Regions from separate parts of the Paenibacillus allorhizosphaerae genome, predicted to be linked through region 2. Evidence: riboswitches for the same ligand, from Rfam matches in the RefSeq annotation. Region 2 holds a riboswitch; the other holds the start of a gene.
What was found. A riboswitch is a leader RNA that binds a small molecule or an ion and turns the genes downstream of it on or off. The one in region 2 is predicted to bind ZMP and ZTP.
Positions count from the first base shown of each region.

Region 1: it holds a riboswitch for ZMP and ZTP, as region 2 does, so the genes downstream of both, ACFQI7_RS20720 (cyclodeaminase/cyclohydrolase family protein) here and ACFQI7_RS08455 (hypothetical protein) in region 2, are expected to answer to the same signal.

Region 1 covers NZ_JBHSRV010000005.1:369,597-373,888, reverse strand. Annotated here, with positions in the region: gene ACFQI7_RS20730 (glycerol-3-phosphate dehydrogenase/oxidase) at 1-79, shown strand, start outside; gene ACFQI7_RS20725 (glycerol-3-phosphate responsive antiterminator) at 76-663, opposite strand; gene ACFQI7_RS20720 (cyclodeaminase/cyclohydrolase family protein) at 870-2,369, opposite strand; ZMP/ZTP riboswitch at 2,442-2,522, opposite strand; gene ACFQI7_RS20715 (cold-shock protein) at 2,628-2,858, opposite strand; gene ACFQI7_RS20710 (cold-shock protein) at 2,932-3,132, opposite strand; gene ACFQI7_RS20705 (hypothetical protein) at 3,475-3,744, opposite strand; gene ACFQI7_RS20700 (hypothetical protein) at 3,826-4,020, opposite strand; gene ACFQI7_RS20695 (cold-shock protein) at 4,033-4,239, opposite strand.
Region 2 covers NZ_JBHSRV010000001.1:1,921,435-1,925,726, forward strand. Annotated here, with positions in the region: gene ACFQI7_RS08450 (LamG domain-containing protein) at 1-1,397, opposite strand, end outside; ZMP/ZTP riboswitch at 1,621-1,701, shown strand; gene ACFQI7_RS08455 (hypothetical protein) at 1,820-2,356, shown strand; gene ACFQI7_RS08460 (DUF6223 family protein) at 2,524-3,132, opposite strand; gene ACFQI7_RS08465 (VOC family protein) at 3,270-3,653, opposite strand; gene ACFQI7_RS08470 (DUF6220 domain-containing protein) at 3,840-4,289, opposite strand.

The sequences.
Region 1 (4,292 bases), on a different contig from region 2:
TGAAGAAGAGACCGGGGCTCATACCCGTCTGCTCGATACGCTGATCCATGATGCAGTCGAACCAAAGGCGCAGGATTAATCCTGCGCCTTTGGCGTTTGATCGGCGAATGCGTCCCACAGCTCTTTGAGCGATGTGGTCACGGCGATCGCTCCGGAACCGAGCGCCAGATCGACATCGCCGGGCGTCCGGATCAGTCCGCCCGCCAAGATCGGGATATCGATCCGCTCCCGCATTTCCGCAATAATATGGGGCATAATGCCGGGCATGACTTCGATATAGTCCGGCTGGATCTTATCGGATAGCTTGTAGGTCATATCCAGCGCGGTCGAGTCGAGCAGAAAATGCCGCTGGATGCCGAGGATTTTGTGCTTCTTCGCCGTCATCACCGCACTGGAGCGGGTCGAGATGATTCCTGCGGGCCGCATCGTTTGGCATACAAATTCGATGGCGTAATCGTCATTTTTCAGTCCGTTGATCAGGTCTACATGTACAAGCAGCTGTTTGCGGTGCTTTCTTACAAGCTGCCCGATACTGGCCAATTGCGCAATATGGCTGTCGAGAAGAACGAGCGTCGTGTAGTTGGACGACATCAGATGCTCCAAATCCTTCATTTTCCGAATCGCCGGTAAAACCTTTTGGCCGTGAAAGTGGGAACTTAGCAAGCATGCCACTCCTTCGGGGTAGGTAGTTTGACTTTATCATATCCTGTCGAACGGCAACTGTAAATCCATTCCCGCCGTTCGACCCGTTCCCCATGAGGCGGCAACCGTTCTTTCTTGGCCCCCGAAGCTGCATATTACGATCGACCCACTAAGTCAAGTCGGCTCATTTCAGCCGGGCTGCCTGCCGTGGCGGATCTTCCTCTCCTTTAGCCTCGGTCTTCCTTCAACCGGCCGATCACCATCGCTTGAACGGCTTCTTTCCTTGAGCGGATCGCTTCCATCCGTTCATTCGCCATATCTCGGAATCGTTGCCTTGTCTCCGAATTGCGGATGGCCGGTAAATTAATGTGCACGGTCAGCCACGCCGATTGCGCGGCGGCTTCGGCAAGAACGGCGCCGATGCCAAGATCGGACAGCACATTGGGATTGGCTCCTTCTTTCATCCCGTCGATTATTTGTAGTGTGTCAACGCAAAGACGAATCAATTCCAGCGGAATCTTCGTCGCTTGCTCCGCGGCTGCCGCAATCGCCTGCTTGCGCAGTTCCTTCTCTTCCGGTGATTGGTTCGGCAGTTTCAGCGCCTTCATGTAATGGCGGAACGAGTCCGCGTCTCCCGCCGCGACATGCTCACAGTCCGCTGCAACCGTATCCAGCCTGCGCGCCGCTTCCTTCATGCGCTCTTCCCATTCGCGGTATTTCGGACCGACGGACAGCTTCGCAGTCATCGCCCCCATGGCGGCTCCAAGCGCGCAAGCGACGGCGGCGACGCCGCCTCCGCCCGGCGTTGGCGCAGAGGAAGCTGCTGCCGTGAGAAAAGCGCCTATCGTTTGTTCAAACGGCCGATCCGCCTCAGAGATCCCGTGGGCCAGCTGACGCTCCATGCCGAGCATCAGATTATGGAACAGCATCATGGTCGTAACGCCTCCGACACCCCCGGGCACCGGACTCATTGCGGCAACGGCGTCTGCTGTTTCCACCGCCGTATCCCCTGTGATTCGCCCATCGTCTCCTTCGTTGATCCCTGCGTCCACGATGACAAGGCCGCTATGCGTCATATCCGGCGTTATAAGCCCCCTGCGACCCGCTGCGGCAAATAAAACATCCGCCTGCCGAATATGCCTCGCCAGATCCGGGGTGCGTGAATGGCACACCGTAACCGTCGCCTGCTCCCGGAGCAGCAGCTGCGCCAGAGGCTTTCCTACCGTCTCTCCCCGGCCGATGACGACCGCATGCTTCCCCGCAAGCTCGTAGCCGTAATGCTTCAGCAGCCGGATGCAGGCGAGCGGCGTCGCCGGGTAGATGCCGTCCGCGCCCGACTGCAGCGCCAGCTTGTTCACCGGCGTGACGCCGTCTACGTCCTTGAGCGGATCGATCGCCGCCGTCACGCTAGATGTATCGAGATGCGGCGGCAGCGGCAGCTCCACCATGATGCCGTGGACGGTCCGGTCGCCGTTCCATTGTGCAATGGCCCGCAGCAGCGCCGACTCCTGCACATCCGGCTCGAATTCGTGCAGCTCGAAACGGATGGCGAGCCGTTCGGCCGCCTTCCGTTTCGCTTCCGCGTAATAAGCCGAAGCCGGGTCCCCCTTGACCAGCAGTGTAACGATGCGCGGCTCATGCCCTCTCGCTTTCCAATCCTCCGCCTGCCTTGCAATGTCGGCCGCAAGCAAATCGGCCGGTTCCTTTCCTCTCATCCGCAATCCCATCCTGTGCGCCTCCTCTTTTTTCCTGAATCCATCATCGGAAAACAAAAAAAGTATTCGATTCCGAAGAACCAAATACTTTGCCCAGGCGACCGGCCGTTATCCCTTGCGCTCCCCGGTGGTGATCCACCTTTATCGCCAGTTGCGCACGAGTTCGTTGTTATCCCCATCATAGCGAAAAAAACGAATTTTGACAACATAGGTAATATAATAAGAAGGTCGAACCGTTCATTGAACTGGCAAAATTATGCGCGGCTGCAGCTACAAGATCCGCACGCCTTCCTTTAGCAATTTCATGTTGATATTCGAGTTTACCAGCAAGGGAAGCATTTCCATGCTGCTAACCATCGGGGACTGACACAGATGGCAGGTGGGTGCGTATGCAAAAGAAAAGTTGTCGCGCATCCAGCCTTTACAGCCTTCTTGTTCGCATGACCATATCATCGTATTTTCCTTTGGAACAGGCTCAGACGATCTTTTCTGAAAATACACGAATAACCCCTCCTTCTGATCTAAAAGAAAAACTGCCCTCAACACATTGTTAAGGGCAGTTTGATTTGGGCTATTACAGCTTTACAACATTTTCGGCTTGCGGGCCGCGGTTGCCTTGCACTACATTGAACTCTACGCGTTGGCCTTCATCCAGCGATTTGAACCCGTCGCCCGTGATGGCGCTGAAATGAACGAATACGTCATTGCCGCCTTCCACTTCGATAAAGCCGAAACCTTTCTCCGCATTAAACCATTTCACTGTACCTGTTTGCATTGTATTACCTCCAAATTTTATTTAACATGTACTTTTTATTCTTGAATCAAATAAAAAATTCACACATTGAAAAAGGCTCCATCGCACAAATGATACCCTTTGCAATATGTGAATTCAGGTTTCAAATATATGATAAGGTAATACTATCACACATATAAGCGAAAAGCAAATTGTTTTTTCATGTTTTTCGTAACCCAGACAGATCCCAAAAAAACAAGAACGCCGCAACCCGAGAGATTCCCCGGACAAGGCGCCATGTTCGCGTAACGTTTCTATGCTACGGGGACGTTCGCTTTCACGCCTTATCAGCTATATCCTGCGTATTTGCCTTGACTCGCCACATTATGTCCCATCATCCGCTTGGCTTAATAAAAATACGACCTTCTTCTCGTACGGGATCAGGTATGAACGTTCTACATACTGATGAATGTAGTACTCGTCTCTCGAAACGACGGATACTTTTTTATTCGATTCCGCATCCAGCGCGTTCAAGTCTTTATGAAGAAACAAGCAATTTTTATTGACGGTCATAAACAATCTAATTTGTCGCAATGTGTACGAGTGATCTACCAATAGTTCTTTCGGTACTTCGTTATAATTGTATACGACCATTCACGACACCTCCTTCCTGTATCCTTATTCAAGGGGACGAAAAAGTAGAACGAATAACTCTTTTTGTGCCGCAATGTTCGTTTATCTGATCTTAAATCTGAATTCCTTTTTATGAAAACAATTGCCGTCAATAAAAACGGCAACAGCGTCATGCTTTTTTATAACACCTCCGTAATCAATATACTGATTTCCGCGCCATACCGAGACCGGAATTTCCAAAAACATCGCATTGTCAAAATCGGCTGGGTCTACAAGCCATTCATTCTTTGTAAACATCAGCTTTCACCCTTAATATATTTTTACGACATTTTCAGCCTGGGGACCGCGTATGCTTTGCCCCACCGTAAACTGCACCTTTTGTCCTTCGACCAATGATTTGAATCCATCGCCGGTAATCGCGCTGGAGTGCACGAATATGTCGTTTCCTCCTCCGTCAACCTCTATAAAGCCAAAACCTTTTTCGTTATGAAACCATTTCACCGTACCTGTTTGCATATCGTATCCTCCCATGTTCGTTCTGCTTCACATATCGTAATAAAAAAAATCAC
Region 2 (4,292 bases):
TTGATCCACACATCAATGGCAGCGATCCCGTTCTTGCGCCCTTCTCCGTTCTGTCCCTCGTCCTCGATATGGCGAATGACAAGAGAGAGCGCCGTATGTAATGTTTTCCGATAACTAGCATCTTCTTTGTCGGTGTATCGCGTGACGTTCAAGTGCGGAATTTCGTCCCGCGCTTTGAGAGCCAGCACAAACATTTCCGGATCGATCGGCGTACCGTTTCTTGAACGTTGCCCGAAATCATCGTAAGAAAGTTCTCCGCCATTCCGTGCATTGATATCGTGAATATTCAAGATTCTTCGCTCGTCATCATACCCGTAAATGAGCCCGTGCTCGTAATTATCAAGGTTAAATCCAACAACGGCGATACCGCGCTCCACACTTTCGCGAACCATATCCAGCGCCTTATCGTGAGTATGTTCGTCCCACTCGCCGCCATACATATTAGCCGCAAGCACTTCCATGTCGAAGCCCAGGTTGTGCAGTGCGGTTTTGAGCAGACTCCCGTCCCCGAACACATCCATTGGCATAACGTTCGAATCGGTGTTGATGGCGAAGGCCTGTCCTGTATATACCAATGCCTGCGACAATGGGATAGACTTGTTCGAGTATCTCATCGCACCATACAAAGCTAGCGCAAATGAATTGTAACAATCATTCCAATTGAACCGTTCACGCTCCAATGTTTTTTTACTCAAAAAGTTGCTTGTCTCCCTCTTCGCCGCCGCTGCTCCTGCCGCTGCCAATCCAGGCTCCCCCTTGTACCCGCCTTCGGTAAAGAGCTCTGCAATTTCTTCCCTAGAGAGCGCTCTGTTATACATCCGAATATCATCCAGTGCTCCATGAAACCAAAAACGTGGTTCGTCGGAGTTCTTTTTTCCGAAATAGACCGGCTCTTCTGCGTTTGGTCTGAACGATCCGGCTTGCTTATCCTGCAATTCGTTATTCATGTACAGCTTGTAGTGAAACCCGTCATATACCATGGCGATATGATACCAAACATCGCGTTGAATAGGCTGTTTGCCAGCCACATCGGGTGCTTGCATCAAGAGATGCAGGGTAACGAACTCCCCTGTTGTGCTCAATTGAAATACGCGGCGCGAATGACCAGTCAGAAGGCCGTTATCGTCTTGAGAAATGATAGCATTGTTCCACCATTCCATCACTGCGTTCTGGTCGTACTTCACCCAGACGGAAATGGAGAACGCTTGGGCGTGAAGAGAAGGCGGCGGATCCAGAACGATATATTCTCCCTTCCCGAAAAAAGCATACGCCCGGCCGGCTTCCCCGAAACGATTGGCGGTTAAAACCGCACCCTCCACCCTGCCATGGTTACCATTGCCGCTGGTATCATCAGCGCTGCCGTCAAACAAGTATTCACCGACTAGACCTTGTCGCAAACTGTTCAGACCAATTCCTCCTCTTATTGAATAACGCTAGCAAGCATATAATATAGATGCCATTCAACACGCGTTACTTAACAAGTCCGATAAATAAATTTCAATCATACGTTTCAAAGCTATGAACGAACGCGATCACGCTACAGGCTTGTCCTTCATTGCTGAGACTATTCTCAAATCATTATTGAAATCATCTGAAACTTCTGGTAGATTATTAGGACAATCTGATGTGTGCGACTGGCGTAAACGTGGAGTCCCACGAGGAAGCACATATGATCATATGCCGTACGCCTGGGCAAAGTATTCGGTCTTGTTGACTGAATACTTTTATTATTTTATGGGAGAGGATGACAAGAATCAGGCGCGGTTTCGGAAATCTTTCGATTGTATCAACACACATCAACGGTTAGGAGGGTGCAGCCATGTTGCCGGATATTAAAAATTTAGCGGTTGTCATTGAAAAATTGGAACAATTTCACTTGGAATACTCATTAGGCGGGAGCGGATTACTTCATAGCCTTGGTTTAACCGGAATCGTTCGTGACTGGGACATTATGACCGAAGCACCTAAAGACCGCGTCTTGGAAGCTTTGCAAAATTTCGAAGTCAAAGAAATCATAAGTGGCGATTATCCATTTGCTTCCGAGTATAAGCTATTGATTCATGACGATGATCCCCAATTGGAAATAACGGGACGATTTTCAATCTATACCCGCAAAGGCCTTTGCAGAATACCGTCTCTTCCCGTTTCCCGATGGAACGGTATTCACGTCGGCAGTCCTGAAGCATGGTATGTCGCTTATGCCCTTATGAACAGGAAAGAAAAAGCGAAACTATTGCTTTCTTATTTAAAGAAAGTCGGTTCCCATCAAGCCATAATAAACATACTGATGAATGAACCGCTTCCTGATGAGATTTTGAAAGAAATCAAGTCTCTAAAATCTCAGGTAGCGGAATAACTCTCTCGCACCACACGCCATCTCTTATTCCGAATAGTTTGTAGGAAAAAAAAGGGATGGGGTGAGCGCATGGCTAAATATGCTAACATTGGATCGCCCCTGCGCCCACCGGAATACGCCCAGGAAAAGGAAGGGCAGGAACCACAACACGGGGCACCATGGTTGGGTCAGCCGATGCGGCGGGAGCGGGCTAGGGTTAGACCAGCGAGGATCATGCCGGTCAATCCCACCTCTATGGCCACGATGGCCACGGCTTGACCATTGCCGGTTCCGAAACAACCGGTGGAGTTGGCCAGATACAGCCCAGCGAGGACTATGCCGATCAGCCCCACCACCACGGTCACGATGGCCCCGGCTCGCCCATTCCCGGTGCCGAAACGACCGGAGGAGCGGGCCAGAGTTAGCCAAGCGAGGACCATTCCGATCAACCCCACCTCTATGGCCACGAAGGCCCCGGCTCGCCCGTTGCCGGTGCCGAAACAACCGGTGGAGTTGGCCAGATGCAGCCCAGCGAGGACTATGCCGATCAGCCCCACCACCGCAGCCGCGATGGCCCCGGCTCGCCCGTTGCCGGTGCCGAAACGACCGGAGGAGCGGGCCAGCGACAGCCCTCCGATGACCACGCTGACCAGCCCCAACACCGCGGCCACGATGGCCCCGAGTCGCCCGGGTGTGAATCCGAATCCGACATAACCGTTGGTCACTTCAGCAGAGGCAATAGTTGGCACAAGTAGAAGTGTACAAAGGATTACGAATGAAACTAGCTTCTTTTTCATTTGTTAATTACTCCTCTTTGTTGTTTTTTGCAAACTGAATATATATCAGCTTATACATATAAGAAAAACAAAAACGAGCAATCACTTCTTGTTCTTCTAATTGATAGTTAGATACAAATGAGATAATGTTCCTTCCATCATTTGCTTGGAGGCTCGAAGAGTTCGATAGGATTACCTGCTGGGTCATCTAGTAAGATCTGCTTACCACCAAAACCTGTGACAATATCATTGCGGAAGCGTAGGCCTGCTTTACGCAGGGTCTCGACAAAGCCGCCCAGGTCATCGACCTCGATTTGAATCCGATTCCAGCCGCCGGGTTCCGGTTTTCGCCCATCCGGCATGGCTTGAGCGGCTCCACCTTGACCATTTTTGGCATTCACAAGAAGATTCAAGTCACCTCGCTGCAAAACGGCAAAACCGGGTGCAGGATGTGCTTTGACAATGAAGTCAAGATGCTGTGTGTAGAATGCGATTGTCGCATCTACATCGTCGACAATGTAACGTACCTTGATAGGGGCCATTCTTTCTCCTCCTAGATTCTCTTTTCTGGCGTAGACGTTCCAACTATCAGAACACTCGTCTGTAAGCAATAACTGTGCAGAACTCAGCTAAATCAAAAGTTCCTTGCTGTCTTTGATCATTGTCTTGGAATAAAAATAAAGAGAACAAGGAAACCGGACATTCCATATAGAACAATTACATTCTTGCTATTTTGCTTTAATGAGGGCATCGGTCTTCCGTGCGATGGACATCGTTCCCCAAAACAACATCAGAGCGATTACCGGGTGAATAGCCGATAAATATCCCATTTCCGACGATAAATTGGCGCTGACAACGATCAGGATGAGCATGCCAATCAAACCTGCACTATACAGACGAATGGAGACCGGCAGTCGGGCGATGAAAGAAGTGACGAGCATCAGGATCGGGGGAAATATTAAAAATCTGGAAAACCCCGCATGACTTGCCCATTGGTCTGAATTCCAAAACAATGCGAGGCCGGCGAGAAACACTTGGATCAAAATGAAAACGGCAAATATCCATGCCAGCAGTTTAAAGACGATACGTGCTCTGAGGACGAGAGGAGAATTGACCCCTAGACCCTCCGTAAGATCTCCAACTCCCGTACCACTACGGTTTATTCTTTGATTATTCATCTT